DNA from 2 places in the Methylobacterium sp. A49B genome. Region 1 is predicted to be linked to the other one. Evidence: predicted binding sites of a transcription regulator. Region 1 holds the regulator's gene; the other holds the start of a gene.
The links. The regulator PhoB, encoded in region 1, activates phosphate uptake and scavenging genes when phosphate is short. The targets are predictions, from matches to a motif close to TGTCATNNANCTGTCAT.

Region 1 (6,710 bases):
CGCGAGCGGCGCCTACGGCATCCGGATCGAGAACCTCGTCTTGGTGGAGCCCCGCGCGATCGCGGGCGGCGAGCGGCCGGTGCTCGGCTTCGAGACGCTGACGCTCGCGCCCTACGACCGCCGGCTGATCCAACCGGACCTGCTCAATCCGGAGGAGCGCGCCTGGATCGACGCGTACCATGCGCGGGTGCGGGAAACGCTTGGACCGAGCCTCGATACCGAGACGCGCGGCTGGCTGGACGCGGCGACTTCGCCGCTCCCGGGCTGACCCACGGGCTGGCGATTTTCAAGGCCGCCCATGATATGGCCCCCGATCCTGGACCGGCTCGCGCAGCGCAAAGCTCTGCACTCATGAAACCGTGGCCGCCCTGCGCGCGAAGGGACAGCATGATCCGCCGCCTTGCCATCCTGATCCTGGCGCTCGCCGCGAGCGTCTCGGCCGCCGTCGCGCAGGGTCTTCCGCAGGGCTTCCGCACGCCCCCGGACCTCGTGCGATCGAGCCTCCTCGCCGAGCCCGCAGCCGTCGCGGGGGCGCAGCCCTTTACCCTGGCCGTGCGCATGCAGGTGAAGCCCGGCTGGCACGTCTACTGGCGCAATCCCGGCGATTCCGGGCTGCCCCCGGAGGTGACCTGGACTCTGCCGGCGGGCTTCAACGCCGGTGCGATCCGGTGGCCGGCCCCGGAGCGCATCCCGATCGCCACGCTCATGAACTACGGCTATGAGGGCGAGGTCACGCTGCTCGTGCCGGTCACGCCGCCGCCGAGCCTCGACCCCGCCGACCCGGTCCGGATCCAGGCCAAGCTGACGTATCTCGTCTGCGAGACCGAATGCGTCCCCGGTTCGGCCGACCTCGCCCTCACCGTGCCGGTGGGCGAGGCCAAGCCCGATCCGGACAACGCCGCGCTGTTCGCGCGCGCCCGCGCCGCCCTGCCCGCCCCGGCCCTGTGGCCGCTGCAGCTCTCCAGCCAGGGCGACACGCTGCGGCTCGACTTCGCGGCGACCGGCCTGAAGGCCGAAGCGATCCGGAACGCCGCCTATTTCCCCTATTCCGAGACCGCGATCGACAACGCCGCCGCGCAGGTCATGACGATCGACGAGACCGGCCTCCACCTCACCCTGGCCCGCAGCAGTCCGGCCGACGCGGTTCCCGGCTCCCTGCCCGGCGTGCTCACCCTGGACGAGGTGAGCGCGGGAGGATCGCGCCGGCTCGCCTTCGCGTACGGCGACGAGCCGGCACCTCCCGTGAGCGCGTCGTCGGCCCCGGCCGCGTCGGTACCGGTCCCGCAGACGCCCGCCCCCGACATCGACACGCTGACGCTCGCCACCGCCGCGGTGTTCGCCTTCCTCGGCGGGTTGATCCTCAACCTGATGCCCTGCGTCTTCCCGGTCCTGTCCATCAAGGTCCTCGGCCTCGTGCGGCACGCGGCCGAGAGCCCGTCGCGCCTGCGGCTGCACGGCCTCGCCTACACCGCCGGGGTGCTGGCGAGCTTCCTGGGGCTCGCCGCCCTGCTGATCGCCCTGAAGGGCGGCGGGTCTGCGATCGGCTGGGGATTCCAGCTGCAATCGCCCCTCGTGGTGGCGGGGCTCGCCTACCTGCTCTTCGCCATGGGCCTGAGCCTGTCCGGCGTGGTCCATGTCGGCGGCCGGCTCGCGGGCATCGGCGACGGCCTCGCCCGGCGCCCCGGCCTGAGCGGCTCCTTCTTCACGGGCGTCCTTGCCACCCTGGTGGCGACACCCTGCACGGCGCCGTTCATGGGCTCGGCGGTGGGCTTCGCCCTGACCCAGAACGCCGCCGTGGCGCTCACGGTCTTCGCGAGCCTGGGCCTCGGCCTCGCCCTGCCCTTCCTGGTCCTGACCCTCTGGCCGCCGGCCCTGCGGGCGCTGCCGCGGCCGGGCGCCTGGATGGAGACGCTCAAGCAGGTCCTGGCCTTCCCGGTCTACGCCACCGTGGCGTGGCTTGTCTGGGTGCTGGCACAGCAGGTCGATCCGCGCGGCCTCCTGGCGGCCCTGATCGGCCTCGTGCTGGTGGGCTTCGCCGCCTGGGCCTGGGAGCACGGGCACGCCGGACCCCGGACCTCGCGGATCGCGCAGGCCGCCGCAATCCTGGCGCTGGCCGCCGTCGGGGCCGTCGCCGCGACGCTTCCGCGGGACCGCGCCGCGCCGATCGCACAGGCCGCCGCCGACGGCGTCGAGCCGTTCACCCAGGCCCGCCTCGACGCCCTGGTGGAGGCCCGTCGCCCCGTCTTCGTGGACATGACCGCGGCGTGGTGCATCACCTGCGCGGTGAACGAGGCGACCTCGCTGAACACCAGGGCCGTGCGGGCCGCGATGGCCGAGCGCGACGTGACCTACATGAAGGGTGACTGGACCAACCAGAACCCCGAGATCACCCGCCTTCTGGAGAAGCACGGGCGCAGCGGCGTGCCGCTCTACCTGCTCTACAGCGGCAGCGGGACGCCGCAGGTGCTGCCGCAGATCCTCACCGAGGGGACGGTCCTGGCGGCCCTGGAGGCGGTGCCGGCTGGCGCGGGCCGGAGCGCGGCGCTCGCCCGCTGAGCGGGGCTACGCCTCCAGCGCGAAGGTCTCGTCGAAGGCGTATCCGGAACCGCGGACCGTGCGGATCGGATCGGGCTGGCGCGGGCTGTTCAGCGCCTTGCGCAGGCGCCCGACATGCACGTCCACCGTGCGCTCGTCGATGTAGACGTCGTGTCCCCAGACCCCGTCGAGGAGCTGCTCGCGGGAGAAGACCCGGCCCGGCGCCAGCATCAGGAACTCCAGCAGCCGGAACTCGGTGGGCCCGAGATGCAGCTCCTCGCCGCCGCGGCGGACGCGGTGCCCGGTGCGGTCGAGTTCCAGGTCGCCGGCGGCCAGACGGTCCGAGACGTGGGCGGGCTTGGCCCGGCGCAGCAGCGCCCGGATCCGGGCGAGCAGTTCCGGCACGGAGAACGGCTTGACGATGTAGTCGTCGGCCCCTGTCCCGAGGCCCCGGATCCGGTCGCCCTCTTCGCCGCGGGCGGTGAGCATGATCACCGGCAGCCGTTCGGTCTCGCGCCGCGCCCGGATGCGGCGGCAGAGTTCGATTCCGGAGAGGCCCGGCAGCATCCAGTCCAGCAGGACCAGATCGGGGATCCGCTCGGCCAGGAGCAGCTCCGCGTCGTCGCCCCGCGCCGCCGTGTCCACCAGGAAGCCTTCGGCCTCCAGATTGTAGCGCAACAGCGTGGTCAGCGCCTCCTCGTCCTCGACGATCAGGACTTGCATGCTCACGTTCGATGACCCGTTCACGAGGCGGCGCCGTTCAGCCTGCGGACGCGCCGGCCCCCTCCGGAGCGGGCGGCCGGGCGGAAGGTGCGGGAGGCGCCGCTCAGCCTCAACCCGTACCCACCGATTCTCCGGCGGCGCCCCACAGGAATGAGCGCGCCCCGGCGCCTGTGTCGAGGCGGCCCGACTACGGAGCCTGCCCGCGCTCCACCGTCGCGTAGTTCGACGCATCGTTCTTCGGCCGGTCGCCCGCCAGGGTCTCGCCGGTGGCGAGGTAGTGGATGGTCTCGGCGATGTTGGTCGTGTGGTCGCCGATCCGCTCCACGTTCTTGGCGCAGAACAGGAGATGCGTGCAGAACGAGATGTTGCGCGGATCCTCCATCATGTAGGTCAGGAGTTCGCGGAACAGGGAATTGTACAGCGCGTCGATCTCGCCGTCGCGCTCCCAGACGTCGTGGGCCGCCTGGATGTCGCGGCTCGCATAGGCGTCCAGCACATCCTTGAGCTGTCCCTCGGCGAGGTCGCTCATGTGGCGGACACCCAGCACGATCTTCTGCGCCGGGGCGTGGTCGGAGATCGCCACCACGCGCTTGGCGACGTTCTTGGCCAGGTCGCCGATCCGCTCCAGGTCGCCCGAGACGCGGATCGCCGAGATCGTCTCGCGCAGGTCGATCGCCAGCGGCTGGCGCCGGGCGATGAGGAGAACGGAGCGCTCCTCGATGTCCCGCTGGAGCGCGTCGAGGCGCTTGTCGGCGATGATCACCGCCTGGGCGAGCCCGTCGTCGCGGCGCACGAGGGCGTCGGTCGCCTCCGCGGTCATCTTCTCGGCCACGCCGCCCATCTCGGAGATCGAGCGACGCAGATCCTCCAGGTCAGTGTCGTAGGAGCTGACGATATGGCCGGGCATGGTGGATCCTTCGATAAGGGCCCCGCATCGCGATCCGCGGGGGCTGGCGGGGATCCGCCGCCCCGCCGCCGCGGCGGCGAAGGCCGGTATGGTTCGCCGGAGCGTCCGGCCCGATCAGCCGAACCGCCCGGTGATGTAGTCCTGCGTGCGCCGCTCGGTCGGGTTCATGAACATCCGGTTGGTCGGACCGAATTCCACGAGCTGCCCCAGATACATGAAGGCGGTGAATTGCGAGATGCGCGCCGCCTGCTGCATGTTGTGGGTGACGATCACGATGGTGAACTCGTCGCGCAGCTGCTCGATCAACTCCTCGATCCGGCCGGTGGAGATCGGGTCGAGCGCCGAGGTCGGCTCGTCGAACAGGATGACCTCCGGGCCCTGCGCCACCGTGCGGGCGATGCACAGGCGCTGCTGCTGGCCACCGGAGAGGCCGGTGCCCGGCTGCCGGAGCTTGTCCTTCACCTCGTCCCAGAGGGCGGCCTTGCGCAGGGCCTCCTCCACCCGGCCGTCGAGCTCCGATTTCGGCAGCTTCTCATAGAGGCGCAGGCCGAAGGCGACGTTGTCGTAGATCGACATCGGGAACGGCGTCGGCTTCTGGAACACCATGCCGATGCGCGCGCGCAGCTCGTTGAGATCGATGGACGGGTCGAGGATGTTCTCGCCGTCGAGGATGATCTCGCCCTCCGCCCGCTGCTCCGGATAGAGGCTGTAGATCCGGTTGAAGCAGCGCAGCAGCGTGGACTTTCCGCAGCCCGAGGGCCCGATCAGCGCCGTGACCTGCCGGTCGTGGAAGTTGATCGAGACGTCCTTCAGCCCGTGGAAGCTGCCGTAGTAGAAGTCCAGGCCCTTCACGGCGATGCGCACCGGGCGGCCCTCTTCGGCGTGGTTCCGGTTCAGCTCGACCGTGGGGATCGCGGAGGCGGCGTTCATCGTCGTATCCTCGAAGGGGGGTTCAGCGCGCGGTCTGCGGCTTGATCACGAAGCGGGCGACGATCGACAGCGCCAGGATGGTTCCGGTGATCAGCAGGGCCCCGGCCCAGGCCAGACTCTGCCAGTTCGGGTAGGGCGAGAGGGCAAACTGGTAGATCATCACCGGCAGGTTCGCGATGCCGCCCATCAGGTCGGGCGAGAACCATGAGTTGTTGTTCAGGGCCGTAAACAGGAGCGGCGCGGTCTCGCCGGCGATGCGCGCGAGCGCCAGGATGATCCCGGTGACGATGCCGGCCGAGGCCGCCCGCCACGTGACGCTCGTGATCACCGTCGAGGGCGGGGCGCCGAGGGCGGCGCCGGCCTCGCGCAATGTCCCCGGCACCAGCCGCAGCATGTCCTCGGTGGTGCGCACGATCACCGGCACCGCGATGATGGCGAGGGCGACGCCGCCGGCCCAGCCCGAGTAGGTTCCCATCGGCCGCACCATCAGGGTGTAGACGAACAGGCCGATCAGGATCGAGGGCGCCGACAGCAGGATGTCGTTCAGGAAGCGGATCACCGCGGCCAGTTTCGAGCCGCGGCCGTACTCGGCGAGGTAGGTCCCCGCCATGACGCCGATCGGCGTGGCGATGGCGATGCCGATGCCGGTCAGCACGAGGCTGCCCAGGATGGCGTTGGCGATGCCGCCGCCCTCGGAGCCGGGACCCGGGGTCGGGTTCGTGAACATGGCCGGCGTGAAGCCGCGCACGCCCTGGACGATCAGCATGACCAGGATCGAGCCCAGCACCACGGCGCCCACCACGGTGGCGACCGTGCAGGCGACGCGGAGGGTCCGGTCGGCGATGCGCCGGCCCGGGCGGACACGGCCGCTCCGCCGCAGGGCGGTCTCGGCGGTGGCGATGGTGTTGGAGGCGTCCATGATGCGGGCTCCTCAGGCGGCCTTGACGCGGCGCGTCAGCAGCCGGGCGATCATCAGCACCACGAAGGTGATCACGAACAGGATGCAGCCGAGCGCCATCAGGGCGTTGAGCTGGAGGCCGTCCGCCTCGTTGAACTCGTTGGCGATGCGCGACGCGATGGTGGAACTCGGGTCGAAGATCGAGGCCGAGAGGCGGTTCGCGTTCCCGACCACGAAGGTCACCGCCATGGTCTCGCCCAGCGCGCGACCGAGGCCCAGCATGATCGCCCCGATGATCGAGACGGCGGCCTGCGGCACGAGCACGTGGCGCACCACCTCCCAGGTGGTGCAGCCGATCCCGTAGGCGCTCTCGCGCAGGACGGTGGGGATCTGGTCGAGCATGTCGCGGGCGATCGAGGCGATGAACGGCACGATCATGATCGCCAGGATGATGCCCGCGGTCAGCACGCCGACGCCCGACGGCACCCGGGCGTAGAACAGCGTGCCGACGATCGGCAGGCCCTCGACGAGGTTCGAGACCGGGATCTGGACGAAGCGCGCGAAGAGCGGGGCGAACACGAACAGGCCCCACATCCCGTAGATGATGCTCGGCACGGCGGCGAGCAGCTCGATCGTCATCGCGACCGGCTTGCGCGCCCATCCCGGGCAGAGCTGCGTCAGGAAGACCGCGATCCCGAGGGACACGGGGACGCCGAT
Region 2 (6,710 bases), on a different contig from region 1:
AGGCGGCCTTCGAGAAGATGGCCAAGAAGATGCGGGATCGAGCCGACAAGGCCAAGGGAAAGCTCGACGGCGTGACGAAGGCCGACAAGCGCGCGGTGCTGCTGAGGCGATTCGAACTTTATGCGGACGCCGCGACCTACCTCGAAGAACGCCTCCTGCATGGCGATGAGCGATCCGAGTGATGATCGATCCGGTCGGAGGCTTGACGGTGCTCGCCATCACCGATCGCGAGGGCCAGACATGTTCGACGTGACGAAGATGCTCGCCGATTCGCTGGGCGAGCATCTCGCGCTGACCTACCAGCGGACCTTCGGCAGCCGGGAGCCGCGCTACGCCGAGGTGATCGAGGCCTCGGCGCGCCTGACGATCGAGCGGATCGTCGGCAGCGACGCGCTGTACCACGACAGCGACCACACCACGCTCGTCACGCTCGTCGCGCAGGACATCCTACGCGGCCGCTTCCTCCAGCAGGGCGTCACGCCGGAGGACTGGCTGCACATGATCCTGGCCGCCCTCTACCACGACATCGGTTACGTGCGCGGCGTCTGCTCGGGCGACCGGGCGAACGCCTTCGTTGTCGACGCGCAGGGCACCACCATCGGTCTGCCACGAGGCGCCTCAGACGCGGCTCTGGCGCCCTACCACATCGAACGTTCGAAACTGGCGGTGCGGGAGCGTTTCGGCACGCACGACCTGGTCGATGCGGATCGTATCGTGCGGGCAATCGAGCTGACCCGCTTTCCGGTGCCGGAGGATGACGAACATCGCGAGACGGGCACCGAGGCCGGTCTGACGCGGGCCGCCGACCTGATCGGGCAGCTTGGCGATCCGCTCTACCCGCGCAAGCTGAACGCACTCTTCCAAGAATTCGCCGAGGTCGGCCTCAACGCGCAACTCGGATACGACAGCCCGGCCGACCTCGCGGAGCGCTACCCGACCTTCTTCTGGTCGCGAGTCGAGCCGGTGATCGGTGACGCCGTGCGCTTCCTGGACCTGACGGTCGAGGGAAGGGGCTGGGTCGCCAACCTCTACGCGCATGTCTTCGCGATCGAGCACGATCGCCGCCGCATGGGTCCCCATGCGGGGCCGAACTCGGCCTGACGGCACGTTGACCGGGTGCAGTCGCGACGCGTGCGATCGCCGCGCCGCGCATCCAGTCCGGACCGCGCCCCTCGACGATCATCGTAGAGGCTCGATCCCGGCACCCTGCGGCGCGCGGACGCGGCTTCGCGCCGTCCCGATCCGACGTCAGTATGCTGCCGGGACGTACATCTCGGATGGAACAGGACCCCGGACGTAATCGGCGTGGCGCACCCGATTCGGTAGCTGGACGGGCGGGTGTTCAACCGTGTCGTACGGGATCTGGGCCAGCAAGTGGCTGATGCAGTTCAGGCGCGCCCGCCTCTTGTCCACCGCCTCGACCACCCACCAGCGTGCCTCCGGGATGTGCGTGCGCGCCAGCATGTCTTCCTTGGCCTTGGTGTAGTCCTCCCAGCGCCGGCGCGACTCGACGTCCATTGGCGAGAGCTTCCACTGCTTCAGCGGATCCTGGATGCGCATCTGGAAGCGGAACTCCTGCTCCTCGTCGGTGATCGAGAACCAGTACTTCACGAGCACGATGCCGGACCGCACCAGCATGCGCTCGAACTCAGGGACCGATCAGAAGAACTCCTCGACATCCGGTTCCGTACAGAAGCCCATTACCCGCTCGACACCGGCACGGTTGTACCAAGAGCGGTCGAACAGCACGATCTCACCGGCGGCCGGCAAGTGAGCGACATAGCGCTGGAAGTACCACTGCGTGCGCTCACGCTCGCTCGGGGCAGGCAGCGCGGCGACGCGGCAGATACGGGGGTTGAGGCGCTGCGTGATGCGCTTGATCACGCCGCCCTTTCCGGCCGAGTCGCGCCCCTCGAACAGGACGACGACGCGCAGCTTTCGGTTCTGCACCCAGTCCTGCAGGCGCACCAGCTCGTGCTGGAGCCGCAGCAGCTCACGGAAGTAGATCTTGCGATCCAGGTGAGCGTGACCAGATTGTCCCGCGATATGCTCCAGCCGATCGTCTTCGAGGCCTAGCTCGAGTTCTTCTTCGTAGCTGTCGACGAGTTCCTGCCGAAACGCCTCGAGGGCGCGGTTCTGCGCCGAGTTCTTATCGTGCATCATCTCCGAACCTCAATCATGTCCTGAGCCGCTGGCATATGCGCAGGCTTCCATGACGAGTCTGAGAAGCCGGCTTGAGATTTTCCACGATGGAGCGGCTATCGAACGCCTGTCTTTGCCGGCGAATAGCGTATTCCCCTCGTGTGCCTCCCTCGAGATGTGCCCGATCTCAGGACAATGACATCTGAACAGATCGGCTTCTGCAGCGAATGTCACCAATCCGTCATGGAGCCGATCTACGCCCGGGGCCAACGACAGGTCCGCCGAGGCTCTCATGTCCGATGCTATCGTAGCTCCTTCGGGTTCCCTCGGACACGCGCCAAGTGGCAAGCCCGCGCTCGACCGCGGGATGCACCCCGGCGGCATCATCGCCTTCCTGCTCGTGCTGGTGGCGGGGCTCGGCTACGCCGTAGTCAGCCTGATCGCCGACATGAATGCCGTGCACCAGGAGCCGCTGGCGATCGGGGCCTTCGTGCTCCTGGGGCTCGCCCTGCTGATCGCGCTGGCCTTCGAGTTCGTGAACGGCTTCCACGACACCGCCAACGCGGTCGCCACGGTGATCTACACGCACTCGATGCCGCCGCTCGTGGCGGTGGTGTGGTCGGGCGCCTTCAACTTCCTCGGCGTGATGCTGTCCTCCGGCGCGGTGGCCTACGCCATCGTGACGCTGCTGCCGGTGGAGCTGATCCTGCAGGTCGGCTCGGGCGCCGGCTACGCGATGATCTTCGCGCTTCTCCTGGCCGCCATCATCTGGAACCTCGGAACCTGGGCGCTCGGCCTACCGAACTCCTCGTCCCACGCGCTGATCGGCTCGGTGCTCGGCGTCGGCCTCGCCAATCAGTTCATGGGCGGTCAGGACGGTACCTCGGGCGTCGACTGGAACCAGGCTCTCGGCGTGTTCAAGGCGCTGGCCTTCAGCCCGATCTGCGGCTTCGTGCTCGCGGCCCTGCTGCTGCTCGCCCTGAAGTTCACCGTGCGCCGGAAGGATCTCTACGAGGCGCCCAAGGGTGATGCGCCCCCGCCGCTCTGGATCCGCGGCCTGCTGATTCTCACCTGCACGCTGGTCTCGTTCTTCCACGGCGGCAACGACGGGCAGAAGGGCATGGGCCTGATCATGCTGATCCTGATCGGCGCCGCCCCCACCGCCTACGCGCTCAACCGCACCATGAACGCCGACGCCACCCCCGCCTTCGTGCAGACCTCGCAAGCCGCGAGCGGCGTGTTCGCTGGCCGGTCCAACGGCGCGGCGCAACCCGATGCGGCCCAGGCCCGCAAGACGGTGAGCGATGCGCTGAAGGCCAAGGACCTCAACAAGCCGGACGTCTACGGCGCCCTAGCCGCGCTCTCGACCGACATCGCGACGTCGGTGAAGAACTACGGCTCGCTCCAGCAGGTCCCGGCCGGGGCGACCTCGAACGTCCGCAACGACATGTACCTCGCCGCCGACGCCATCCGGCTCCTGCCGAAATCCGGCGCGACCTTCTCCGAGGCGGAGACGAAGACCCTCAAGGGGTACACCGACCTCTTGAACGCCGGCACCCGCTACATCCCGGGCTGGGTGAAGGTCTGCGTGGCGCTGGCGCTCGGGCTCGGCACCATGGTCGGGTGGAAGCGCATCGTCGTGACAGTGGGCGAGAAGATCGGCAAGACCCATCTCACCTACGCTCAGGGCGCCTCGGCCGAGATCGTGGCCGCCGGCACGATCGGGCTGGCCGAACTCTACGGCCTGCCGGTCTCGACCACCCATATCCTGTCGTCGGGCGTCGCCGGGACGATGGCGGCCAACGGCTCGGGCCTGCAACTCGCCACCGTCCGCAACATGGCGCTGGCCTGGATCCTCACCCTGCCGGCCGCCATCCTGATCGCCGGCACGTTGTTCTTCATCCTCCGCCACGTGTTCTGAGCCGGATGCGGCCCAGTTCCACAGCGCCGGCTCGTCTTCTCTGTGACGAGCCGGCGCTTCCTGGTCTGCTCTGGGCCATGCGCTTCGACGCGAGCGGTCGCGGTCACCTCGTCGAACGCGGTGAACCTCTCCCTGCTCCGGGGAGCTTCGGCGAGGGCTTCACTTGGCTTCACTTCAACCTGAACGATGCGCGCCTTCCGGCTCTGGTCTCTGAAGGGCGGCTCGGCCCGCCGCATCTGACCGGGATGGCCTTTGCGAGCGACCCTCACCAGCGACTGATCGTCGAGGCGGGTCATATCGGCGGCGTCGTGGCCGATCTCGTCCGTGAGTCCGATGCGAGCCCCAAAGTCGATGCGGGCGGACGCCTGCACTTCGTCATGGGTCCGCGCCTGCTCGTCAGCGGCCGGCGCCACCCCGTCCTCGGACCGGACCGCGCTCGCGACACGGCGGTGGAGGGTCGCGGTATCCTGGCCCCGATCCAGCTGCTCGACGTCATCGTCGATCAGGTCGTGACCTCTATGACTGAGACCGGCGCACGCCTGGCCGATGAGCTTGACGAGATCGAGGATCACATCCTCGACGAGCGCGTACGCGGCGAGAGGCGGCGCCTCGGGCCGATCCGCCGGGACGCGGTCCGCCTGCACCGTCAACTCCTCGGCCTGCGCGCCGTCTTCCGTCGCCTTGAGACGGCGGCGACCGACGAGCAGATCCCCGATTTAGCTATCACCGCCGCCGCCCGGATCGCGCAGAGGCTCGACGCGCTCGATCGGGACATGATCCTGCTCGCCGACCGCAGCCGACTGATGCAGGAGGAACTGGCCTCCTACCTCGCGCAAGCGTCCAACCGCCAGCTCTACACGCTGTCGGTGCTGACTGCGCTGTTCCTGCCGCCGACGCTCGTGACCGGGTTGTTCGGCATGAACACCAAGGGCCTGCCGCTCACGGAGAACGATGGCGGCTCCTACGTAGCCATGGCCATCGCATGCATCTCCGCGCTCGTCGCCTTCGTGCTGATCCGAGGCCTCGGCATTCGCCCGCCGCGGGATTGAGCCGGCAGGCCACGCCCGGCTCAGTAGCGCGTGATGGCACGCAAGCCGAACACCGTGGCGTTGCGAATACGTTGGCCGTCGGGATCGCGGGGATTGGTGATGCCGCCCCCCGGATGCGCGACATACTGCACGGTCGGCTGTAGGGCGATGCCGGGTGCGAGCACGGCTTGGTAGGTCGCCTCCAGCAGGATCTCGGCACTGCGGCGGGGCGATGGTGACGAGCTCTGAAGCGCGGCGATCGCATCGAGCCGCCGCGCCGCAGGAGAGATGTGGGTGATGCCGACGCCGAAACCGAGCGTGTCGTCCGAGCGGCCGGGGAACAGGCCCCGATAGGCGATGCCGGCATCGAGGTAGAGGTTCACGAGGTTGCGGTCGCCGGGCGACGCCGAGGCTCGCAGGAACACGCTGGCGCCATCGTTGGGATCGTCCGGCTCCTGATAGATCGTCTGGTCGATCACGCCGTAGAGGCCATAATCACCGCTGACCCGTCGACCGAGGCCGGTCAACGGGTCGGGCGTGAGCGCATCGACTCGGCCGAAACGGTGCCAGCCTCCCAGCGTCACGGTGCCTGGTCGGCCTGCGTCTCCGGGGCGGGCATTGTAGGCGTACGAGACCTCCGCGATGGCGAGCGGCGGGTCGGAAACGGGAAAGCGGGTGCCGTTCGGGTTGCGTCGCTGTGGGTCGATCCCCGAGCGCGGATTGCCGCCGCCGGGCGTGCCGTCGATCAGGCTGGCCTGGAACGAGAACTCGCGGGTTGGCACGTATTTCAGCCGGACGGTCGGTGCCGAGAGCGGATAGGCCGGTCCGCCATCGGTCATGTTGGCGGCGAAGATCGCCGGCCAGCCGAAGGTGCCGTTGGTGAACAGGATGCTGGTCTGGCTCACCATGTACTCGGTGTCGGCCGAGAGCTGGCCGACGCGGAGGAACAGCCGGTCGTCGAACAGGCTCTGCTCCAGCCACAGTTCCGAGAGACGCGAGGCCGGCAGGGCCTCGATCTCGCTGATGGTCATGAGGTTGCCCACCCGGCTACGGGAGGTCCCGCTCCCCTGGATCTGGTAGACCGTGGCGTGGGCCGCAGCCCCTTTCCAACCGGCCAGGGTGTCGAGATCGACGTCGACGTCGAGATCGAGGAGCGTCAGGCCCGTGGAACCCCGACGCAGGCCGCCGCGCAGGTTGCGGTAGGTCTCGGCCACCGTGATGAGGCCGAAGGTGATCCCGTGCCGCTCGAGGAAGGCGCGGTAGCCGCCGGGATCACCAGCAGCCCCCAGCAGGGGCTGGAACGAGGTCGTCACCTCCGCGGCCCGGCCTGCCGAGAAGACCGGCTGCGCGACCGAAGTCTGCGGATCGCCGCCCGCACCGGTGGGCGAGCCGATGGCAAGCCCTTCGGCCGCGACCCGGTCGACCGTGGCCTGCACCTCGGCCGGCTCGGTCTGGGCTTCGGCGAGGTTCGGCTGCAGCCAGAGGCCGAGCGCGGCCAGAGTTCCGAGGATGGTGCGGGAGGCGGAACGCACCTCGGCCTCCAAGACCAGTGAAGCACCGAGCATCGGCACAGCTTTATCACCGTTCGACGACACCTTGCCGCGGCCGGCCGATCCAGC

Region 2: a site for PhoB is predicted at 2,371-2,387, ahead of ACLBX9_RS23795 (inorganic phosphate transporter). Genes of this name have one in related genera too.

What each region holds. Positions count from the first base shown of each region.
Region 1 is NZ_JBKFBO010000114.1:58,032-64,741, reverse strand. It holds gene ACLBX9_RS20430 (aminopeptidase P family protein) at 1-268, shown strand, start outside; gene ACLBX9_RS20425 (protein-disulfide reductase DsbD family protein) at 388-2,556, shown strand; gene phoB (phosphate regulon transcriptional regulator PhoB) at 2,563-3,258, opposite strand; gene phoU (phosphate signaling complex protein PhoU) at 3,446-4,165, opposite strand; gene pstB (phosphate ABC transporter ATP-binding protein PstB) at 4,280-5,095, opposite strand; gene pstA (phosphate ABC transporter permease PstA) at 5,118-6,014, opposite strand; gene pstC (phosphate ABC transporter permease subunit PstC) at 6,027-6,710, opposite strand, start outside.
Region 2 is NZ_JBKFBO010000118.1:39,232-45,941, forward strand. It holds gene ACLBX9_RS23780 (hypothetical protein) at 1-182, shown strand, start outside; gene ACLBX9_RS23785 (metal-dependent phosphohydrolase) at 241-1,101, shown strand; partial or broken gene ppk2 (polyphosphate kinase 2) at 1,249-2,163, opposite strand; gene ACLBX9_RS23795 (inorganic phosphate transporter) at 2,435-4,063, shown strand; gene ACLBX9_RS23800 (transporter) at 4,141-5,112, shown strand; gene ACLBX9_RS23805 (carbohydrate porin) at 5,133-6,656, opposite strand.